DNA from 2 places in the Faecalibacterium sp. i25-0019-C1 genome. Region 1 is predicted to be linked to the other one. Evidence: predicted binding sites of a transcription regulator. Region 1 holds the regulator's gene; the other holds the start of a gene.
What was found. Region 1 encodes HrcA, which represses chaperone genes, less so after heat shock. Its sites were predicted from a motif close to TGTTAGCACTCNNNNNNNNNGAGTGCTAACA; they were not measured.

Region 1 (11,840 bases):
CGTAGGTGTTCTTGGCCTCGCCCTTGCGAAAGCAGCTCTGTCCGAACAGCGCAGCCTGCTGGTCACCGGCAATGCCGGCCACCGGGATCTGCACACCGCACAGATCGGTGGTGCCGTAGACCTCGCTGGAATCCGTCACGCGGGGCAGGATGCAGCGCGGGATATCCAGCGCTTTGAGCAGGGTGTCGTCCCAGTCCAGCGTGCGGATGTTATACAGCATGGTGCGGCTGGCGTTGGTGCGGTCGGTGACATGCACTCTGCCGCCGGTCAGCTTCCAGACCAGCCATGTGTCCACAGTGCCGAACAGGATCTCCCCTGCCTCGGCCCGCTCCCGCGCACCGGGCACATTGTCCAGGATCCACTTGATCTTCGTTGCGGAGAAATAGGCATCAGGCATCAGGCCGGTGTTCTCCCGGATGTAGTCTGCCATGCCGGGCTGCTGCAGCAGTTCATCCACCAGCGGAGCCGTGCGGCGGCACTGCCAGACGATGGCATTGTAGATGGGGCGGCCGGTGGCCTTTTCCCACAGGATGGTGGTCTCCCGCTGGTTGGTGATGCCAATGGCGGCGATATCGTGGGCATCGACACCGCTCTGGGCCACCACCTCGTTCATGACTCCATACTGGGTGAACCAGATCTCCATAGGGTTGTGCTCCACCCAGCCCTGCTGCGGATAGATCTGCTCAAACTCGCGCTGCTGCACCGCAATGATATTCTGCTCATTGTCGAACAGGATGGCACGGCTGCTGGTGGTTCCCTGATCCAGCGCCAGAACATATTTTGTACTCATGCTTTTGCTTCCTCCGTATCGTTTCAGGAGTGTGTATCACAGATTTCGCGTCGCCACAACGTCCACGCCGGTGCCGCACACATCTGCCAGCACCACCTGTCCGGTGCGGACGGGGGCGTGCAGGGTGACGCGGTCCAGCGCAGCCATGACCTCGGTCATCTTCTCTTTGGGTACAGCCTGCGCAGTCTTTACCGGGCAGCGCGGGTACAGCCCGCCCTCCGCCCGCACCGTGCTGGTGATGATGCGAGTGGGATGGGTCAGCTCTTCCCTGCCGTAGGCGGCACCGTTGGGGCAGGCGTTTCCAGTTACATTATAATCATTTTCCGGGTCCACCTGCAAGTGGCAGCCGCAGGGACAGCAGATGCAAATGACTTCTTTGATGCTGCTCATTCTGCAATAACCTCCTCTACCGCAACGGTCAGCGGGCCGTCTGCTTTTTCCAGCAGGACTTTTGGAAGTGCGATGTGCTCCATCTCGCCGGGAGCCATGCGCTGGCGCTTGAACCGGGCCAGCTGCCTGCCGCCGCAGGTCACGGTGATCTGGCTGGGACCGTAGTTCTGCCGCACACGGAAGGAGATGTTCACGCTCCTGTCCACATCAGCGGGGCGCACCCGCTGCGGCACGGTGTAGCCCAAGCCATTGCCCGGAATAAGGTCAAGCACAACCGTATCGGAGGCTTCGCCCTTCAAAACATAGGCCGCCGCAGAAGCACCGGCAAGGTCGCTTTCGCCCGAAACGAAGTCCACCAGATCATGCACGTGCACCACGTTGCCGCAGGCGAACACGCCGGGGATGCCGGTCTCCATATTCTCGTAGACCACAGCGCCCTTGGTGTGAGGGTCCATGGGGATGCCCGCCTGCCGGGTCAGCTCATTTTCCGGGATCAGGCCGACGCTGAGCAGGATGGTATCCACATCAAATTCCATCTCGGTGCCCGGGATGGGGCGGCGGTTTTCGTCCACCTTGGCAACGGTGGCCTTTTCCACGCGGGCCTTGCCCTGAATATCCACGATGGTATGGGACAGATACAGGGGGATGTCGAAGTCCTGCAGGCACTGCACGATGTTGCGGGTCAGGCCGCCGGAATACGGCATGACCTCCACGCAGGCCAGTACTTTGGCACCTTCCAGCGTCATGCGGCGGGCCATGATCAGGCCGATGTCGCCGCTGCCGAGGATGAGCACCCGCTTGCCTACCAGATAGCCCTCCATGTTGACATAGCGCTGGGCCGCACCGGCGGTGTAGATGCCGGCGGGGCGGCTGCCCGGAATGCCGATGGCACCGCGGGTGCGTTCCCGGCAGCCCATGCAGAGGATGATGCTTCTGGCTTCCAAAATCTGATAGCCCTTTTCCCGGCTGACGCAGTGGATCTTTTTGTCCGGGGTGACGTCCAGCACCATCGTGCCCAGCTCCACCCGGACACCGGTGGAGCGCAGCAGTTCAATGCAGCGGCCTGCGTATTCCGGGCCGGTGAGCTGCTCGCCAAAGCGGTGCAGGCCGAAGCCGTTGTGGATGCACTGGTTCAGGATGCCGCCCAGCTCGTTGTCGCGCTCTAAGATAAGGATATCGCGCAGACCATGCTGCCATGCGCTGTAAGCTGCGGCAAGGCCTGCAGGGCCGCCGCCGACGATGACCAGATCAATCATGGTGCTCTCCCTCCTGCTTGGTTTCGCACAGTAAGACGTTGGTGCCGGCCTTATCCTGCAGCACGTCCAGCGGACTGATGCCCAGCGTTTTGCTGATCAGTTCCAGCACCCGCGGCCCGCAAAAGCCGCCCTGACAGCGGCCCATACCGGCACCGCAGCGGCGCTTGACACCGTCAATGGTGGTGGCGGGGATCTCTTCGTGCAGAGCGTCCAGAATTTCGCCCTCGGTGATCGTCTCGCAGCGGCAGATCACGCGGCCATAGGCGGGTTCCTTTGCAATGAGCCGGGCTTTTTCTTCGGGCGGAAGCTCCTTGAAGCGCACCCGGGTGCGGCCATCCCTGTAATCCGCCTTGGGGGCGGGCAGATCGCCGTGAGCTTCCAGAATTTTGACGGCTTCTCTGGCAACGGCCGGTGCACTGGAAAGGCCGGGCGATTTCATACCCGCCAGATCAATGAAACCGGGCGCGCCCTCTGCTTCGCCGATAACGAAGTCGCCCGTGTCCACATTGGCACGGACACCCGCAAAATTGCGGATGGACTCGCTGAAGCGGATGTTCGGCACGCTGCGGCGCACTGCGGCGCTGACGAAGGCCAGCCCGGCGGCGGTGCAGGCGGTATCGTCCCCTTCCACGGGGTCGGCGTTCGGGCCGACGATCAGGTTGCCGTGGACGGTGGGGGCCACCAGAACGCCCTTGCCGTTTTCGTTGGGGCACTGGAAGATGACGTGGTGCACACGGCTGCCCTCGGATTTATCCAGCAGGTAGTATTCGCCCCGGGTGGGCTGGATGGTAAATTTGTGGGGTGCGGCCATATCGTGCACGGCCTGCGCCGAGATGCCTGCCGCATTGATGATATAGCGCGTTTCCACAATTCCGGAGGGGGTGGTCAGCGCCCAGCCGCCGGCGGTCTTTTCGATGCGGGTCACAGGGCAGCTGCGGTGCAGCTCCACGCCGTTGCGCACAGCCACTTCTGCCATTGCCAGCGCAAACTCCCACGGGCTGACGATGGCGGCGCTGGGCGCATACAGCGCGCCAACGACAGTGGGGGCCAGATTCGGTTCCATGGCAAACGTTTCCTCTGCGGAAAGCAGCCGGATGCCCGGCACGCCGTTGGCGATGCCGTTCTCATACAGTTTCTGCAGGTGGGGCAGCTCTTCCGGGCTGAGGGCCAGCACCAGACTGCCGCACTGCAGGTACGGCACATCCAGCCGGGCGCAGATCTCCTTGGCCAGTGCGGACCCCTCCACGTTGAGCCGCGCCATCCGGGTGCCCGGTTCGGGGTCGTAGCCAGCGTGCAGAATGGCACTGTTGGCCTTGGTGGTGCAGTCTGCCACGTCATTTTCAGCCTCGAAAATGGCGGTCTGCAGCGGGTAATGGGACAGCTCATAGGCGGCTGCCGCACCAATGACACCGCAGCCGATAATTGCTACATCCAGCATAAAAACCTCCTGATCGCTCCGTTTGCCGAATAAAAGAAAAAGAGCAGGACAAACAAAAGGGCCTTTCGACTCTCCCCTTGCTTGTTCTGCTCAATCCTCTGAACAAACCTTTATTGTCTTTATGATAATGCGATCTGCACAAGATGTCAAGCTTTTGTTGAAAATTTAAAGCTCATTTTTACCTGTGCGGCTTTTTCCTGCTCTTTGCGGGCGCGGAGGCTTTTGGCAGAGCACGGCCTGCTGCAGCATGGCCTGCAGCGCTGCGCCCGGCCACAAGGCCGGAGCCGAACGCCCAGTGCAGGTTGAAACCGCCGCAGCTGCCCGCGCAGTCCAGCGTTTCGCCCACAAAGTAAAGGCCCGGACAGCCCTTGAACTGGAAGTGCTGATCCACCTCCCGCAGGGCCAGCCCGCCGCCGGTGGTCTGGGCCTGCTTCCAGCTGCAGGGGGTCAGCCCCTCAAAGCGCCAGTGCTTGGCGGTGTGGGCCAGCTTCTGCCACTGTGCGGCGGTGAGCACGGCAGGCGCGTCGCTGTCCTGCAGCCCGGCGGCAGACCACACAGTACGGCCCAGCTTCTGGTTCAGCAGGCCCAGCCAGAAGTCAGCGGCGCTGCCCCCTGCCGTCTGGGCGGCGTGGGCCGCAAACAGGCTGGCAAGTGCGGTTTCGTCCACTGCCGGGAAGAGGTCCAGCTCCACAGCAGGAGCCTTGGGGCCGCGGCCCGGGGCCAGCAGGCCGGACAGCTGCATGATGCAGATGCCGGAAAGGCCGTAATCGGTGAACTGTACCTCGCCGTTCTCGCAGGCAAGCACATGGGTACCGTCCAGCAGGGATGCTGCTGCCTTGGCACGGATGCCAGCCAGCGCTTTGCGGGGCTTTGCGCACTGCAGGGCGGTCAGGCAGGGGTACAGCGGCTCCACCCTGCCGCCGCACTGGGCGGCGAACCGGGTGCCAAAGCCGTCGGTGCCGAACTGCGGCCCTGCCTCGCCGCCCATGGCGCAGATGACGGCATCGGCGCGCAGCGTTTCGGCAGAGCCCTCTGCCGTCTCGAACTGTACGGCGTAGCCGCTGCGGCTCTGGCTCAGGGTGCGCACGGTGCAGCCTGTGCGCAGCTGCACATGGTGCTGCGCAAGGTGGTGCTCCAGCAGGGCCAGCACGTCCGCCGCCTGATTGGAGTACGGATACACCCGGCCCGCCTCGTCGGTGCGGGTGTAAAGCCCCAGCGCACGGAACCAGCGCAGCGGGTCGGCGGTATTTACGGCATCCAGCAGCGGACGAAGTGCTGCCGGGTCGGCAGTGAAATACAGCTCCGGCGCAATGCCGGTGTTATCCAGATTGCAACGGCCATTGCCGGTGGCAAGCAGCTTTTTGCCCGGCTTCGGGTTGCGCTCCAGCACAATGACCTGTGCAGCGGGGGCACTTTGTGCCGCCGCAAGCGCGGCTGCAAGACCGGCGGCACCGCCGCCCAGAATGAGGATGTTCGGCATCCGGACACCTGCCTTTCTCAGCAGAATTTTAGGATCTGTCTTCATAAGCGGGGTGCTGTGCTTATGAAAACGGCTTTTTGTATCATTGTAGCAGAACCCTGCCGGAAACGCAACGAAGAGGCAGCTTTCCGTGCAGGTCTTTTTGCGCGGGGGCAGCAGGTATAAATGGCCCGGCCTGACAGATACTAGTGCTGCAGGCATTTTTAAGGAAACGGAGGAGCAAAAACATGAAAGCAACAGGAATCGTGCGCCGCATCGACGAGCTGGGCCGGGTGGTGATCCCCAAGGAGATCCGCCGCACCCAGCGCATCCGCCGCGGCGACCCGCTGGAGATCTTCACCACGGGCGACGGCGAGGTGATCTTTAAAAAGTATTCGCCCATTGGCGAGATGAACGCAGTAGCGGCCCAGTATACCGAGGTGCTCAGCAAAAGCTTTGCGCTGACTGCACTGGTGGCCGACCGTGACCGCATCCTTACGGTGAGCGGCTCCGGCCGGCGGGAGCTGGCCGACCGCAGCATCAGCCAGCCGCTGGAAAAGCTGATGGATGGCCGCAGGCTGTACCAGAGCGAGGGCATTGCCGAAAAGTGCATCCTGCCCTGCGAAGGCTCGCCCCGAGCAGTGCTGTGCGCCGCACCCATCATTGCGGCGGGCGATGTGACCGGCGTGGTGGCCCTGCTGACCGAAGACCGCACGGCCACGCCGGATGCCGCCCAGCTCAAGGCCGTGAATGTGGCGGCGGCATTTCTGGCAAGGCAGATGGAAGAGTAAAGAACATGCCGGAGCGCTTTCCTTATAATAAGGAGGGCGCTTTCTTCGTTTATGACAGAATTATGAATCTTTTAAAACATTTTTCCAAGGGGCTTGACAGCACCGGAAAATTGGCTATAATGGTCTTAGCACTCAGGAACAAGGAGTGCTAAACAAACAAAGCGAACGCAAAAAGGAGGCAGGCGCTATGACGATGGATGCACGCAAGCAGCGAGTCTTGCAGGCGATCGTGGCGCTGTATGGTCTCGAAGGCGAGCCCGTTGGCAGCAGCGTGCTGGCAAACTACTTTGACATGGCAGTTTCCAGCGCAACGCTTCGCAATGAGATGGCGGCGCTGACAAAGCTGGGTCTGCTGGAGCAGCCCCACACCAGCGCGGGCCGTGTGCCCAGCGCCAAGGGCTACCGTTACTACCTTGATAATCTGCTGACCGACGATCAGCCGCTGGATCGTGTGAGCCGCGCCCGTGTGGATGCGGTGTTCGCAAGCCTCGACCATGAGCCGGAAAAGCTGGCCGCAGGTGCCGCCAAGGCGCTGGCCGCCATCAGCGGCTGCACCGCCGCCATCAGCACCCCGTGCGCCGAAGACCTGTGCATCGCCCACTATGAAGTGGTTCAGGTGGGCCGCAGCGCAGCGGCTGTGCTGGCCGTTACCACGGCCGGTTACGTTCGTACCCGTGTGGCACGGGTGCGCACCGGCCTCTCCCGCGAGAATGCGGCAGCACTTGCTGCACTGCTCAACCGCAACCTTACCTTTGTAGCGCCGGTGGATCTTTCCACCCGGCTGCTGGCAGAGCTGTGCAGCCAGATCGACCCGGAGCTGGTGCCTGTCATCAGCGCGGCAGCGGCCATCCTGCAGGATTCCGTCAAGCCCCACGTATTTCTGGGCGGCGAGCAGTATCTGCTGGACTGGCCCCAGCTGGACGGCAAGGTGGGCGACATCCTCACACTGCTGAATGACGAGGAGCAGGCCGCTGGCCTGATCGCACCTCCGGTAGAACGCAGTGAGAGCGTGCTGCTGGGCGAGGATCTGGAACCGCAGATCCCGGGCCTGTGCATCGTGAGCGACCGGTATCTGGTGGGCGGAGGCCTGTGGGGCTCCATTGCATTGATCGGCCCCACCCGGATGCCCTTCCAGAAGCTGATGCCGCTGCTGCATTACTTTGCAGATCAGCTTGGCGAAGGAATGAGCGGCAAACGAAAAGACACCCCGCAGGCTGCCGTACCGCGGCGGACTGTGATCTATAAGGAGGATCTGGAATGAGCGAAGAAGCAAAAAAGACGGCTCCGGCTCAGGAAGCGGAGCAGCCCGAAACGGCTCCCGAGGAAAAGGCCCAGCAGGCAGCACCCGAACAGGAACCTGCTGCTGAAGCTGCCGACCCGAAGGATGACAAGAAGAAGGACGGCGGCTGGTTCAACAAGAAGGCCCGTGAGCTGGAAGCCGTCAAGGCAAAGCTGGATGCTGCCGAAGCCAACGCTGCACAGGCCAAAGACCAGCTGCTGCGCATGGCAGCGGAGTACGAGAACTACCGCAAGCGCTCCACCCGCGAAGCCGACCAGAAGTTCAACGATGGCATTTCCTTTGCGGTGAACCAGATTATTCCCATTCTGGATACGCTGGAGATGGCGGCCAACGCCCCCACCACCGACGAGAACTACAAAAAGGGCGTGACCATGACGCTGGACAAGGCCGCCAAGGCGCTGGATGCCCTCCATGTGGAGGAGATCGAGGCGCTGGGCAAGCCCTTTGACCCCAACTTCATGAATGCAGTGCAGCAGATCCCCGCCCCGGACGGACAGGAGAGCGGCACCGTCATCACGGTCTACCAGAAGGGCTACAAGCTGGGCGATAAGATCGTCCGCCATGCGACCGTTGTAGTGGCCGAATAACAAAGCAGAAACCCGAAAGGGTTTTGAATATAACATCCGCTTACAAACATTTGAGCATCACATAAACAATACGATTTGTTCTTTCGAGAGGAGTTTTCATTATGAGTAAGATCATTGGTATCGACCTTGGTACTACCAACAGCTGCGTGGCTGTCATGGAGGGCGGCGAGCCCGTTGTTATCGCAAACTCTGAGGGTGCACGCACCACCCCGTCTGTGGTCGGCTTTACCAAGACCGGCGACCGTCTGGTGGGTCAGGTGGCAAAGCGTCAGGCCATCACTAACCCCGAGAACACCGTTGCTTCCATCAAGCGCTTCATGGGCACCGACCACAAGGTGACCCTGAACGGCAAGGAGTACACTCCCCAGCAGGTCAGCGCTATGATCCTGCAGAAGCTGAAGGCTGATGCCGAGGCTTATCTGGGCGAGCCTGTTACCGAGGCTGTCATTACCGTTCCTGCCTACTTCAACGACAGCCAGCGTCAGGCTACCAAGGACGCAGGCACCATTGCAGGCCTGAACGTCAAGCGTATCATCAACGAGCCTACTGCCGCTTCTCTGGCATATGGCATCGATAAGGAAGAAGACCAGAAGATCATGGTCTACGATCTGGGCGGCGGCACCTTCGATGTGTCCATCATCGAGATGGGCGACGGCGTTACCGAGGTTCTGGCCACCAACGGTGATACCCATCTGGGCGGCGATGACTTCGATGAGCGCATCATCAACTGGATGGCAGATGCCTTCCAGACCGAGAACGGCATCGACCTGCGCAAGGACAAGATGGCTGCGCAGCGTTTGAAGGAAGCTGCCGAGAAGGCAAAGATCGAGCTGTCCAGCGCAATGAGCAGCCAGATCAACCTGCCCTTCATCACTGCTGATGCTACCGGCCCCAAGCACTTGGATATGACCCTGACCCGCGCAAAGTTCAACGAGCTGACCGCTGATCTGGTGGATCGCACCATGGGCCCCGTCCGCAAGGCTCTGCAGGATGCAGGCCTGCGTCCCTCTGACCTGAAGAAGGTCCTGATGGTCGGTGGTTCCACCCGTATCCCCGCTGTCTACGATGCAGTCAAGAAGGAACTGAACTGCGAGCCCTTCAAGGGCATCAACCCCGATGAGTGCGTGGCCGTGGGTGCTGCCATTCAGGGCGGCGTGCTGCAGGGCGATGTCAAGGGCCTGCTGCTGCTGGATGTCACCCCGCTGAGCCTGGGCATTGAGACTCTGGGCGGCGTGTGCACCAAGATCATCGACCGCAATACCACCATCCCCACCCACAAGAGTCAGGTGTTCTCCACCGCTGCAGACAACCAGCCCTCTGTTGAGGTCAACGTTCTGCAGGGCGAGCGTGAGTTCGCACGCGACAACAAGAGCCTGGGTGTCTTCCATCTGGACGGCATCGCTCCGGCTCCCCGTGGTGTGCCTCAGATCGAAGTTACCTTCGATATCGATGCAAACGGCATCGTGAAGGTCAGCGCAAAGGATCTGGGCACCGGCAAGGAGCAGAACATCACCATTACCGCTTCCACCAACATGTCCAAGGAGGACATCGACAAGGCTGTGAAGGAAGCTGAGCAGTTTGCTGCCGACGATAAGAAGAAGCGTGAAGAGGTCGATATCCGCAACGGTGCCGACCAGATGGTGTTCCAGACCGAGAAGATGCTGAAGGAGAACGGCGACAAGCTGCCCGCCGACGTGAAGAGCGAGGCCGAGAGCAAGCTGGCCGACCTGAAGACCGCTGTTCAGTCCGGCAACGTGGACGACATCAAGGCAAAGCAGGAAGCTCTGAGCCAGGTGTTCGAGAAGATGTATCAGGCAGCCGCTGCCGCACAGCAGGCTGCCGGTGCACAGCCCGGCCCCGACGCAGGTGCAAACAACCAGCAGAAGCCGGGTGATGACGGCGTTGTGGATGCCGACTTCAAGGAAGTCTGATAAAAAACACAGCAGTGTGTGCCCGGCCAAACCGGCGGACGCACGCGTGGAATAGCAAAAGCCGCTCCGGTTTTGCCGGAGCGGCTCTTGCTGGTTATAGAGCGAGGAACCAACCGGGGCGTTTCCCGGATCAAACGTTCCCGGAGAGGTGAGTGGATATGGCACAGGAAAAGCGTGATTACTACGAAGTGCTGGGGGTATCCAAGACTGCGACCGATGCCGAGATCAAAAAGGCATACCGCAAGCTTGCAATGAAATACCACCCGGACTATAACCCCGGCGATAAGAACGCCGAGGAAAAGTTCAAGGAAGTAAACGAAGCAAACGAGGTGCTTTCGGACCCGAAGAAGCGCCAGCTGTACGACCAGTACGGCTTTGCAGGTGTTGACCCTGCCTATGCAGCACAGAACGGCGGCGGCCCCGGTGCGGGCGGCTTTGGCGGTTTTGGCGGCGACGGCGTGGATCTGGGTGACATTTTCGGCGATATCTTTGGCGGCGGCTTCGGCGGCTTTGGCGGTTCGTCCCGTCAGGCGAACCCCAACGCACCGCGCAAGGGTCAGGATATCCGCGTGCGCATCACCCTGAGCTTTGACGAGGCCGTGCACGGCTGCAAGAAGAACATCACCATCACCCGCCAGCAGGAGTGCACCGAGTGCCACGGCAGCGGCTGTGCCGCCGGTTCCAGCCCCGAGACCTGCCCGGACTGCGGCGGCCGCGGCTTCGTGATCCGTCAGCAGCGCACCCCCTTTGGCGTGATGCAGACCCAGCAGCCCTGCTCCCGCTGTGGCGGCAAGGGCAAGCTGGTCAAGAATCCCTGCAAGGTCTGCCATGGCAGCGGCAAGGTGGCTGCTAAAAAGACGCTGGAGGTGTCCATCCCCATGGGCATCGACGACGACCAGAGCTTTGCACTGCGCGGCATGGGCGATGCCGGTGCAAACGGCGGTCCTGCCGGTGATGTGATCGTCATGGTCACGGTGCGCCCCAGCGAGGTGTTCCAGCGCGACGGCTACGATGTGTGGGTCACCGTGCCCATCACCTTCAGTCAGGCTGTGCTGGGCGACACCGTGCAGGTGCCCTCCATTGACGGCAAGGTGGAGTACACCGTGCCCGAGGGCACCCAGAGCGGCACCACCTTCCGCCTGCGCGGCAAGGGCATCCAGTACCTGAATGGCCGCGGCCGCGGTGATATGTACGTCAAGTGCGAGGTGGAGATCCCCAAGAAGCTGAACAAGACCCAGCGGGAGGCCCTGAAGAAGTTCGAGGGCACCCTGAAAGAAGAAAACTACGAAAAGCGCAAGGGCTTCTTCAAAAAGCTGAAGGACATGTTCAACAACTGAGACTGAAAACCGCATAACATAAAAAGCGGCGGCACTTCCCAAACGGGAGGTGCCGCCGCTTTTGCTTTTTCAGAACAGAGACCGGGACTTAGTTGCCGAAGATCAACAGGGCGTTGGGCACAAGGCCAATGATGGTTGCGCAGGAACCAATGAACCAGAAGCTGCAGCCGATGTCATGGATGGTGTTCGTGGGGCTTTTTTCAGCATGGGCAACCAGAGCGTTCATGCCGTTTTCCACCCAGTTGGAGTTGATATTTGCCTTGCGGTAATCGTGGATGGCAGAAACAGCCTTGTACCAGCCGTACAGCGGGAACCATGCCATGGCGGCTTCCACAACACCTACGCCGCCCTCGGTGTAGGTCATTTCTTCGCAGGACAAAACATTGTATGCAGCAGGATAAGTAATGGCGTTCGTCATAAAGCAAAACTCCTTTTTTAGGTTTGATAAAAAAAGCGGCGGCTCTTCCGTTGAAGAGCCGCCGCAAAAAGCCCTTTGGTGTACTCCTGAAAATTAGAAGTAGATGATGCCCAGAGACATAACGGCAGAAAGGCCAAAGCTGC
Region 2 (11,840 bases), 730 kb from region 1:
CGGAAACCGGGGCCGTAACATATAGACAGACAACATCGCCAACGGCTACTTCCTCCTGTTTATAGCCTTGGTCAGTAGTTTGATACTATGTACGAACTTTCTGCGTACTTGCTTTCGTTTTCGGATACCGTACAATATTTATACAATGAATCGTCAAGAGAGGAGGCAACAAGGTGACTTCTTTAACCATAGAACAAAAAAGAGTGGACATATACCCAAGCGCAAAGCCGGGCAGCCCAGTTATCTATCTCAACACCTTTTCCAATGCCGTTAACAGTGTGTATAAAAACCTGATGGCGCTCGGCTGCCCAGATTTCAGTCTGGTGGCGGTCAGTAAGCTGAAATGGGATCATGACATGACACCGTGGTATATGGGGCCGATCTCTAAACACGATACGCCCTGCACCGGGGGTGCGGATGATTACCTGAAACTGCTTCTGGATGAAATTATGCCGGAAGCGGAAGCGCTCCTTCCCGGTGCGCCCGCCTGGCGGGGCCTCGCCGGTTACTCGCTGGCCGGGCTGTTCGCCCTCTACGCTCTCTACCAAACGGATGTGTTTGCCCGCGCAGCGAGTATGTCAGGTTCCTTCTGGTTTGAGGGCATCATGGAATATGTGTGCTCCCATGAGATGAAGCGCAAACCTGACTGTCTGTATTTTTCTCTCGGAGACAAGGAGAGCTCCACCGATAATCCGATTTTGAACGTTGTGCAGCAGAATACGCAGAAGATAGAAACACTGTGCCACGGGAAAGGCATCGAAACCACCTTCGTACTGAACAGTGGCAGCCACTATCAGGCGTGCAACAAGCGCACAGCGGCTGGCATTCACTGGATATTAAATAGATAAACCGACAAGGAGATAAAACGATGGATACGATCTATTCGCTTTTTCAGAAGGTAGTTAAAGAACATGAAAATGCCCCGGCTATCATTGAAAACGACCGCACCATGACTTTTGGAGAGCTGTCCAACATGGTGGATATGATCACGTGCAGCTTTCCGCAGGAAGTACACAGCATCGGCATCGTCATGCGTCACCGAACCGAGATGATTGCCTCGATTCTGGCGGTACTCAAATGCGGCGGCCGATACGTCCCAGCCGAGCCGGATTTTCCCACCGGGCGCATCCATGACATGATGACCGAGGCACAGGTGGATTTTGTGCTGACGGAACACGCCTTTGCGCCCAAACTGAACAGTTTCCCCATCCGCTATACAGATTGTGAGATCTGCGGCGTGGAGACGCCCTCCTGGAAGCGCAACGCCGTGGAGGACCCGGAACGCCCCGCCTATGTGCTGTATACCTCCGGCACGACCGGGCGGCCCAAAGGCGTCTGTGTTACCAACCGCAATGTCTGCCACTATGTGCGCGCCTTTGCGAATGAGTTCCACCCCGGCCCCGGCGATGTCATGCTGCAATATTCCGTCTGTTCCTTTGACATCTTTGTGGAGGAAGTGTTCACCAGCCTGCTGAATGGCGCCGCTCTGGCCATCCCCTCTGACGAGGACAAGGCCGACATCCATGCGTTGATGGCTTTTGTGGAACGCCACCATGTGACTATGATCAGCGGCTTTCCGTATCTGCTGGCAGAAATGAACCACCTGTCTGTCATTCCGTCCTCTCTGCGGCTGCTTATCAGCGGCGGCGATGTGTTGCGGGGCGTTTATGTGGATCACCTGCTGGACAAAGCAGAGGTTTACAACACCTACGGCCCCTCCGAGACAACGGTCTGCGCCTCCTATTACCGTTGCAATAGTGGAACTGTGTTGGAGGACGGTACCTATCCCATCGGTCATCCTGTACTGGGTGCGCAGATCAGGATTCTGGATCAGTCTGGCAACGCGGTTGCCAAAGGGCAGACGGGTGAGATTTGCATTTATGGCGGCGGTGTATCTCTGGGCTACATTGGCGACCATGCCGAGGAAAACAGAGCTTTTGAGCGGCAGCCGGACGGCAGCACCATGTACCGCAGCGGCGATTTGGGCTATATCCTGCCGGATGGCAACATTGCATTCCTGCACCGCAAGGACGACCAGATCATGATTTACGGCAAGCGGGTGGAACTTGCCGAGGTGGAGTCCCGGCTCTATCGGTGCAAGGATGTGCAGCAGGCTATTGTCCGGGCTTTTACAGACGAGGATGGACTGTCCTATATGACCGCCTATGTGGTGCCTTCCGACAATAAGCTGAAAGTCTCGGAAGTAAAAAAAGAACTGTCTGAAAATTTGACTTCCTTTATGATCCCAGAGTTCTTTGTGAAGATGAAGCAGATTCCTTTGAATGTCAACGGTAAGCCGGATGTGTCGAAACTGCCGGTGGTAATGAAAGCGGGGGCATTATAATGGAGATTCAGATCCGGCAGGCCACGATCCAGGACCTGAATGTATTGATGCAATGGCGAATGGAAGTCTTGCATGAGGTATTCTCCATCCCCTCGGAGCGGTCTGTAACAGAGCTGGAATCGGAAAATCGCCGCTACTATCAAACAGAACTGCCGCAGGGCGGACATATTGCCTGCTTTGCCTACGTAGGGGAGGAAATCGTCGGCTGCGGCGGGATATGCCTCTATCATGAGATGCCCTCACCGGACAATCTAAACGGGAAATGTGCCTACCTGATGAACATTTATACCCGGCCGCAGTTTCGCGGACACGGCATAGGGAACAGAATCGTCAGGTGGCTTGTAGAGCAGGCTCGTCAGCGGCATATTTCAAAAATTTATCTTGAAACCTCAAACAAAGGCAGGCCGCTGTATCAAACAATCGGTTTTGCCGATATGAAGGATATGATGAAACTGTCCCGTGAAAAATAAGCAAAATCAAAGGAGCATACATACAATGGAGCCAATCATCTGAAACGTTGAAGTAAAAAGAGTCCTCACAAAATCCAATTTGCCTGTGAGTGATTATTCGGTCAATCCTTATGTGGGCTGTGGCCACGGCTGCAAATATTGCTACGCATCTTTTATGAAGCGTTTTACCAATCACCCGGAGCCCTGGAGAGAGTTCATAGACGTTAAATTTTGGCCGGAAATCAAACACCCGGAGCGGTATGCAGGGAAAGAACTGTTTCTCTGTTACGTGACCGACCCATATCAGCCGCTGGAGGAAACCGCCTGCCGCACCCGCGCCATTTTGGAGCAGATGCAGGGCAGCGAGTGTAGCCTCAGTATTGCTACCAAGTCTGACCTGGTGCTGCGTGACCTTGACCTCATTAAAACATTCCCCAATGCGCGGGTATCCTGGTCAATCAAACACACTGGACGAAGATTTTCGCGCTGATATGGACAATGCAGTGAGCATTGAGCGGCGGCTGGCCGCTATGAAAGCATTCCATGATGCTGGTGTGCGCACCACCTGCTTTATCTCGCCGATTTTCCCCGGCCTCACCGACCTGCCCTCCATCATCCACCGGGCGAAGAATCAATGTAATTTGGTCTGGCTGGAAAACCTAAACTTGCGGGGCGGTTATAAGAAAACGATTTTTGACTATATAACGGAAAAACATCCAGACCTGCTGCCGCTGTACGATACCATTTACAATAAAAAAGAACGCAGCTACTGGTCAATGCTGGATGCGCAGATGCGGCAGTTTTGCCAAGAGGAAGGGCTACTGTATGTCCGGGATGATGATTCCATCAAACGCCCGTTCAACGATCCGCCTATCGTGGTCAATTATTTTTTCAACGAAGAGATTATCCCTCGGCCAAAATGCAGAAGAACAGGTAATCAAAACTATATAGTAACATGCAGAAAGCTAGAAGTTGTAGAGGTGAGGTTATGAAACGCGCAGAATTAGAATCAGACATATAACGCCGAGACAGATTATCCGTGGCTCAAATATCCGAATTATGAGGTGTTCCGGCATTGTAATAATCGGAAGTGGTTTGCTCTGATTATGGATGTACCAAAGAACAAGCTGGGGCTGTAGGGCGAAGAAATGCTGGAAGTGGTCGATTTCAAATGTGACCCAATTCTGATTGGCACACTACGAGAGGAACCCGGCTTCTTCCCGGCGTATCATATGAGCAAGGATAGCTGGATTACTGTTGCACTGGATGTGCAGCGTATCAGATGACAAAATCAAAATGTTGCTTGATATGAGTTATGAAGCAACGATACCCAAAACATGCAAAAAGAGATACTGATAAATTCCCGTTTACCACCCAAGAACATCCATGAGAGAGGAGTGACCGTTATGAAGGAAAACAGAAAACTATTAAAAGAAGTGCTCAAGGACATCCGGCACGACATGACCGATGAGGAAGTGCTGAATCTGCTGGCAGACAGTAAGATCTCCGTCAGTCCTGAAAGCGAAAAAGAAAAGTATACGCTGGGGCAGCGTGCAGCAGATTCCATTGCAAAATTTGCCGGAAGCTGGGCGTTTATCTTTTCCTTTACCGGTGTTCTGATTCTTTGGATGGTGGTCAACACGGTGCTGGCTGCCAAAGCGTTTGACCCGTATCCGTTTATTCTGCTGAATCTGGTACTGTCCTGTGTGGCGGCAATTCAGGCACCGTTGATCATGATGAGCCAGAACCGTCAGGAGGAAAAAGACCGCCGCAGAGCGGAAAATGACTATAAAGTCAACCTGAAGACCGAGATCATGATCGAGGACCTGTACGATAAAGTAAACGCCATTCTTGCCAAGCAGTCCGCACTGGAAAAGCGGCTGCAAAACGATGGCAAAAATCATACAAAGCAGCAGGAAAACAACTGAATCCTAGCTTTTTTGCGCCAAAATGGGATAAGCCGGAAAGAAAACGGTGTGCGATTCCATCTCCCGGTGTTGATTTTTGTCTCATTGTGGTAATGGGGAAAGACAGATACAAGATATTGTTGCAAAAGTATTATTTTTTTGTGAATATTAGCACTCTACTATTGACAGTGCTAAAATGCAGTGCTATAACAGTGGCGTGCTCAGGAGGAAGGGAAAAAGGAGAGCCGCAAGACTCCCCGGAAAGCTCTTCCGAGTGGACGCTTCAGATTTTTTGCCCCGACCCGAACGCCGGGATTGGAGGAATGATTTATGCTTATGCCGACTGTTTTCCATGAAAACCTGTTCGATGATTTCTTCGATCCGTTCTGGAATGACGCTGCACTGGAACGTATGATGAACCGTGAGGCTCGTGATACCTTTGGTAAGCGTGGTGCAAACATGATGAAGACCGATGTCAAACAGACGGACAACGGTTATGAAGTAGCTGTTGACCTGCCGGGCTGCAAGAAGGAAGACGTTCAGATGGATCTGAACGACGGCTACCTGACCATTCAGGCAGTGCGCAGCCACAGTAATGACGAAAAGGATAAGAAGGGCCGCTATCTGCGGCACGAATCCTTCTCCGGCACCTGCGCACGCAGTTTCTACGTGGGCGATGTGAAGAAGGAAGACATCCACGCAAAGTTCGAGGATGGCGTCCTGCACGTCGAGTTGCCTGCTCCTCAGCAGACGAAGGCTTTGCCTGAGAACCCGAATCTGATTGCAATCGAGTAAAACGCCGGTCGTGTGCGCCAAGGCACAACGCACATAAGATGCCCCCGGAGAGCCGCAACAAGCCCTCCGGGGGCATTTTTTGTTTCCCGGTATTTTTCCGCAGCGGCAAGCCTTCGTCAAAACTCCGGGTGCCATTCATCCCGGATGCCAATGTCAGCACAGATGATTTTTCCGCACAGCGGCGCAGAAGCTTCTGCCATATGCAAAGGCTTATAACTGTCGAAGGTTACGGTCAAATCTGCATGGGCAACACCCTCGGCAACCTCCCCGGTATCCGTGTTGATGCCGCTGGGCAGGTCTACAGCCAGCACAAAGGTGTCGCTCTTATGCAGACGGCGTATCAGCCCGCAGGCAGCAAGACCGGAAGGCCGAAGTGCGCCATAAACTACCATAGATTCCATAAGCGAGTGACCTGAAAAGGCCGCTCGCTTTTTTGTTTACCACAGAGCTGAAAGGAGGCCAAAATGCCAAACAAAACGCAAGAATACCTTAACCTCGCCCAGCAAACGGCAAAGGAACTGACCCGATATTGGGAAAACTGGACGGACTACCTGACCACTGCATCCCGGCTGTACAAGTACAGTTTTGCAGACCAGTTGATGATCTACGCCCAGCGGCCTGATGCCACCGCCTGCGCCAGCTTCGACATTTGGAATAACCGCATGAACCGCTATGTGCGCAGAGGTTCTAAAGGAATCGCCCTGTTAGACCAGTCCAGCAGCGTACCGTGCCTGCACTATGTTTTCGATGTGAGCGACACCGGGGTGCGCCGCAATTCTCGCGACCCGGAGGTATGGCAGCTCGGCCCCGATTTGGTGCAGCCTGTGTCGGAAATGCTTGCCAGAGAGTACGGCGTTTACCATGAAAGGCTCAGCCAGCAGATTTCCGATTTGACGGGCAAGCTGGTGGATTCCTATTGGGACAACAATAGCAATGACATATGCCCGGAACATCGAAGCCATCCGCACCCTGTTCAAGCTGGAAGATGAACACCGTGGTGCTACTGCCGAGGAACAGCAGGTGCTTTCCCAGTATGTGGGCTGGGGCGGTCTGGCAGATGCCTTTGCCCCGGATAAGGATAACTGGGCAAAAGAGTATACGGTGAAAGAAGTCCGGCCCCGGTATAGCTGCTTTTATAAGATCCGGCATCCGGGTGACTGCGATGGGCAGTCTGGCTACGGTGTTTCCAAGCTGGATTCCATTGTAGAAGAAGTTGTCCGGCAGATCTTCGCACAGTTCCGGGAAGTTTCCCGGAAGAAGCTGCTGGAATCGGTCAAGACCAACGATGCCGCCCGCATCCAGAAGAAGGTCAAGAAAATCCAGAAAGACTTGGAAAGCAAGCAGAAAGAACTGGACGACCTGAAAGCCGAAACCATTCTGGTCATCCGGGGCGTAAGTGCCTTGGACAAAGAACTGCTGGGTACACTGGCAGCCGAGGCAAGAGAGGCTTTGGAAACTCTGGAAAAGCAGCTTGTTCAGGCGCAGGAAGAATACGAAGAAGCCACCAAAACGGCAAAGCGCAGCAACTACATCTGCAACGAGCTGTTTACATGGGCGGATGTGTACGACACCGCCAACCACGATGAACGCCGCGCTATCTTGCAGCAGTTCATTGCGGAGATTCGTGTCCGAAAAGACTACGAAATCTCGATCACCCTGAACGCCAGCTTCAACCAAGTGGAACAGCTCAAGGCTGTGTCAACCTACGATGGTGCGGAAATTTTTGAAGGAATTTCCGAGAAGGGAGCATAAAAGCGATGCACTTGCCCGCAGAACTCTGCAAAATGCAAAGAAAGAAGCGTGAAACCGATGGATTTTCAAAAAGTACATGGATGACCCCACCCGGTTCGCATCCGACTTCAGGGTTCGGAGCCCGGCACGGTCTGCCAAAGTTTTTTAGGCATAAAAAACGCCGCATCGTACAAAACGATGCGGCAAATTGGTGGACCTAGAGGGATTCGAACCCTTGACCTCTCGGATGCGAACCGAACGCTCTCCCAGCTGAGCTATAGGCCCATATTTAGGGGCGTGACTCGGTTGGGCGACCAACCGACATACTCCCCATTTGAATGCCCACAACTCCGTGGGGCACAAAAGCGATACGCTTGCACTCCCAACTGAGCTATAGGCCCATGTGATGACCCTGTAAGTGTAACTCTGTTCGGGAAATTTGTCAAGTATTTTGGGCAGGGCCAAAAAGCATCGCTCAGCGGTTGCCTAGCTGCCAGAAAGCAACAGCGCTGGCAGCGGCAACGTTCAGGGAATCCACGCCGTGGGACATAGGGATTTTTACGGTGTAGTCACAGGCGGCAATGGTGCTGTGGGCAAGGCCGTCACCCTCTGTGCCCAGCACGATGGCGAGCTTCGGCTCGGCGGAAAGAGCGCTGTCGTCAATGCTTACGGAGCGGTCGCTCAGAGCCATGGCAGCAGTCTTGAAGCCAAGACTGTGCAGCTGAGCAATGCCGTTTTCCGGCCAGTCGGCAGGGCAGGTGCCGATCTGCGCCCAGGGCACCTGAAACACGGTGCCCATGCTCACACGCACGGCACGGCGGCACAGCGGGTCGCAGCAGGAAGGAGTAACGAGCACGGCATCCATGTTCAGTGCAGCGGCGCTGCGGAAGATCGCTCCCACATTGGTGGAGTCCACAATGCCCTCCAGAACGGCCACCCGGCGGGCATTGCGGCAGACCTCTTCCACGCTGCGCGGCAGCGGGCGGCGGAAGGCGCACAGCACGCCGCGGGTCAGCTCGAAGCCGGTCAGGCTGGCAAGGGTCTCGCGGTCGGCTGTGTACACCGGGGCATCCCCGCAACGGGTCAGGATATCGGCAGCCGGGCCGGTGATCTGTTTACGCTCCATGAGCAGGGAGAGCGGTGTGTATCCGGCATCCAGCGCGCGGGCGATCACCTTGGGGCTTTCGGCAATAAAGATGCCTTTTTCCGGTTCCAGACGATTGCGCAGCTGCGCCTGCGTCAGGCGGGCATAGACATCCAGCTCCGGTGCGGAAAGGTCTGTGATCTCGACAATATTCGGCATAAGGAAGTTCTCCTTTGGAAAAGCTTTTTTCTTATTCTAACACAACCTGTGAGGGAATGCAAAGTGCGGGCCGGGCACGGGCCGTATTTTCGGCGCTGGCAGAGCGCCGGGATACACATGCCGGATATGTAAAACTGATATGGACCAAGCTGTAAAAATATATTATAATAATAGGGTACGAAAAGAGGGGAAAAGGTAATATGAAAACAAAACATCATGGGCAGATGTCAGAGTCCTTCCTGACGGCGGTGTTCCTTTCGCTTTCGGGCGGGCTGCAGGATGCCTATACGTATCTGTTCCGCGGTAAGGTGTTTGCAAATGCACAGACCGGCAACATCGTGCTGCTGAGTTCCAACATCATGGATGGTCAGTGGGATCGGGTGCTGCACTATCTGGTTCCTCTGTGTGCTTTTGCGCTGGGCGTACTGGTGGCAGAAAAGATGCGGGAGCGCTTCTGCGACATGCAGCGGCTTCACTGGCGGCAGCTGGTGGTGCTGGGCGAAGTGCTTCTGCTGTTCATTGTAGGTCTTTTACCGCAGGAGCAGAATCTGCTGGCAAACGCCATCGTTTCCTTCTCCTGCGCAATGCAGGTGCAGGCGTTCCGCAAGGTGAACGGCTATGCATTTGCCAGCACCATGTGCATTGGTGACCTGCGCAGCGGTGTGGAAGCATTCTGCATCTGGAGCAAGACCCATGAACCGAAAGTTAAGGATCGGATGATGCGTTATTTTGGCATCATTCTGTTGTTCGCGGTGGGTGCCGGTATTGGAAGCATGGGAGCAGCGCGGCTGGCAGGAAAGACCATCTGGATCTCCTGCGGGCTGCTGCTGGTAAGCTTTGCGCTCATGTTCATTCGGGAAGAAATCGAAGAAAACCCTGCGATCGAAAAGGATCTGGCTGAGATCCGGCAGGAGACACGGGAAATCGACCGGACTCTCAAGCAGGAACTGAAGGAAGAGCGCGAGGAACTGCATGAGGGATTACACGAGAAATTGAGATAAATCACCGGACATCAAAAAAGGAGCCGCTGCGTGATGCAGCGACTCCTTTTGCTTGTCGAGAAAGGAAATTACTCAGAACGCAGGGCGGTGACGGGGTTGCACTTGGCTGCGCTGCGGGCGGGAATCAGACCGCCAAGGATCGTGAGCAGGGTAGCCAGAACGATCAGGACCAGTGCAGCCTTGGGCGGCAGCACAGCGGTGACGCTGGTGGTTCCTGCAATGGAGTGGATGAGCATGTTGCCAGGGATCAGCAGCAGCAGGCACAGGCCCACGCCGATCACGCCGGAGCACATTCCGATAATGAAGGTCTCGGCATTGAACACCTCGGAGACATTGTGCTTGGATGCACCGATGGCACGCAGAATACCGATCTCCTTGCGGCGTTCCAGCACGCTGATATAGGTGATGACACCGATCATGATGGAAGAAACCGCCAGCGAGATGGCAACAAAGGCCACCAGCACATTGCTGACCATATCCACGATCTTGGTCACGGCGCTCATCAGGGTGCCGACCGTATCCGAGAATATGATCACCTTGTCCTCTTCGCCCTGCGCACGCATGGCGGCGTTGTAGGCGTTCAGGCTGTCCACGATACGGTTCTTGGCCTCAAAGCTCTTGGGGTAGATCCAGATGCTGCCGGGCTTGGCATAATCCGAATAGCCCAGTGCACCAAGAACACTGCTGTAGGAGGTGGTGCTGGACTGCAGGTTCATCTTGACCAGATCCACAAGGTCGTCGGTGCTCATGTTCACCTGCACGGCACTCTGGAACACAGTGGGGTCGATCTTCAGGGCATCTTCCACCTGACTGCTGAGCTGAGCGATGTTGTTCTGGATGGCGGACTGGATCTGCTGGCTGAATTGAGTGGTCAGATGGGTCATCAGCTGCTGCATCACGGTGCTCATCTGGGTCTGAATGGCAGCGGTGAGTTTGGTCTGCAGAGCTTCGCCCAGCTTCTGGCTCAGCTGTTCCGAGTAGCTTTGCAGATAGCTCGTCATGATGCCCTGCAGGTTCTGCTGAAGCGAAGCGGTGAACTGCTCCTGCAGGCCGGTGGTGTCCAGCAGGTCGCCCATGGATTCGGACAGAAGCTGTTTGAACTGGTCGCTCTCCATATAGGAAGAGAAACCGATCTTATCCAGATTCAAGATGCCGTTGCCGATGATATAGCGCTTATAGCCATTCATGATCTTCTTCATCAGGCTCTGCAGCGCATCCTCCGAGACGGACAGGTCCATATCGGCAAACAGCTGGCTCAGATCCAGCGCGTCCATGTCCGGCAGCTCCACATCGCTCATGTCGATGTCGCTCAGGTCCAGATCGCTCAGATCCAGCTGGAATGCGGACGGATCAAGGATGGAGGAAAAGTCAAAGCTGCCATCCTGCAGATCAAATGCACCGCTCAGGTCGAACTGCAGCTTGCTTGCATCGAACTGGAAGGCATCCTTCAGCATATCGGTATCCACAGAGAACAGGGAAGAAATGTCAAGATCGGTTTCGCGCTGGTCGGCATCAAAGCGCTCGCCGGTCAGCACGTTCACTTCCGGGTCGGCAAGCTGCTGCTTTACCACTTCACTTTCGGCTGCATGGTCGATGGCGTAGTAGGTGAGTGCATGGGTATAGGCAACGCCTATGGGCAGAATGGTGGAGCTGGCATCTGCGCGGGGCTGCACCACGCCCACGATGGTCAGATCCGGACTGTTTTCCACAAGCTGCTCCACATACGCTTCATCGTCGGAGCGGTTGCGCCAGATTTGGCGTTCTTCGTCATAAACGTAATAGTCCGAGCTGGTAACGATCTTATATTTCAGGCCCACAAAGGTATCGTAGGGGTAGGTGCCGTAGCCGGTGGGAGCCTGTGTGTTCTTGTTTTTTGCGTACTCCTGCAGAAAACGCATCATCACGCTGTCGTCCTCAATGCCCAGAATATAAAGAGCGTAATCGCTGATGCTGCCATCCGAATTCAGCACAAGAACGGCCTCGTTGTAGCTTTCCGGCCAGCGGCCTGCCTTGACATCGTACTGATCTTCGTACAGCGAAGGCTCTTCGGCCATCTCGGTAAACACGCTCTGATTGGTCATGGAAGAGACGATGCCGGCGGCAGAGGTGGTGTTGTTCAGCGCAGAAAGGCTGCTGTCCGGGAAGATCTGGCGCACGGTGCCGTCCTTGTTCTGGCGGTAGATCAGCGGTGCGATGCCGTAAGAATACTCGATGGAAGCAGCATCCTCCGAGATGGTGCACTCGTCGCTGTCCAGATATTTTTTCAGGGAGGCAAGGTCATTGACGGAGGAATTATCCTCGGTCAGCTGG

Region 2: a site for HrcA is predicted at 4,867-4,897, ahead of ACGHUK_RS04725 (Hsp20/alpha crystallin family protein). Genes of this name have one in related genera too.

What each region holds. Positions count from the first base shown of each region.
Region 1 covers NZ_AP031428.1:215,705-227,544, forward strand. Annotated here, with positions in the region: gene glpK (glycerol kinase GlpK) at 1-790, opposite strand, end outside; gene ACGHUK_RS01060 (DUF1667 domain-containing protein) at 827-1,180, opposite strand; gene ACGHUK_RS01065 (NAD(P)/FAD-dependent oxidoreductase) at 1,177-2,436, opposite strand; gene ACGHUK_RS01070 (NAD(P)/FAD-dependent oxidoreductase) at 2,429-3,874, opposite strand; gene ACGHUK_RS01075 (aminoacetone oxidase family FAD-binding enzyme) at 4,053-5,354, opposite strand; gene ACGHUK_RS01080 (stage V sporulation T C-terminal domain-containing protein) at 5,582-6,124, shown strand; gene hrcA (heat-inducible transcriptional repressor HrcA) at 6,312-7,385, shown strand; gene ACGHUK_RS01090 (nucleotide exchange factor GrpE) at 7,382-8,011, shown strand; gene dnaK (molecular chaperone DnaK) at 8,113-9,942, shown strand; gene dnaJ (molecular chaperone DnaJ) at 10,101-11,279, shown strand; gene ACGHUK_RS01105 (hypothetical protein) at 11,368-11,697, opposite strand; gene ACGHUK_RS01110 (hypothetical protein) at 11,791-11,840, opposite strand, start outside.
Region 2 covers NZ_AP031428.1:941,715-953,554, forward strand. Annotated here, with positions in the region: gene ACGHUK_RS04695 (alpha/beta hydrolase) at 174-848, shown strand; gene ACGHUK_RS04700 (amino acid adenylation domain-containing protein) at 869-2,344, shown strand; gene ACGHUK_RS04705 (GNAT family N-acetyltransferase) at 2,344-2,814, shown strand; partial or broken gene ACGHUK_RS04710 (radical SAM protein) at 2,894-3,785, shown strand; gene ACGHUK_RS04715 (MmcQ/YjbR family DNA-binding protein) at 3,942-4,079, shown strand; gene ACGHUK_RS04720 (DUF1003 domain-containing protein) at 4,131-4,721, shown strand; gene ACGHUK_RS04725 (Hsp20/alpha crystallin family protein) at 5,031-5,495, shown strand; gene ACGHUK_RS04730 (NAD(P)H-hydrate epimerase) at 5,612-5,896, opposite strand; gene ACGHUK_RS04735 (hypothetical protein) at 5,960-6,484, shown strand; gene ACGHUK_RS04740 (hypothetical protein) at 6,429-7,247, shown strand; tRNA gene ACGHUK_RS04745 (tRNA-Ala) at 7,436-7,511, opposite strand; gene ACGHUK_RS04750 (RNA methyltransferase) at 7,702-8,529, opposite strand; gene ACGHUK_RS04755 (YoaK family protein) at 8,730-9,530, shown strand; gene ACGHUK_RS04760 (ATP-binding cassette domain-containing protein) at 9,599-11,840, opposite strand, start outside.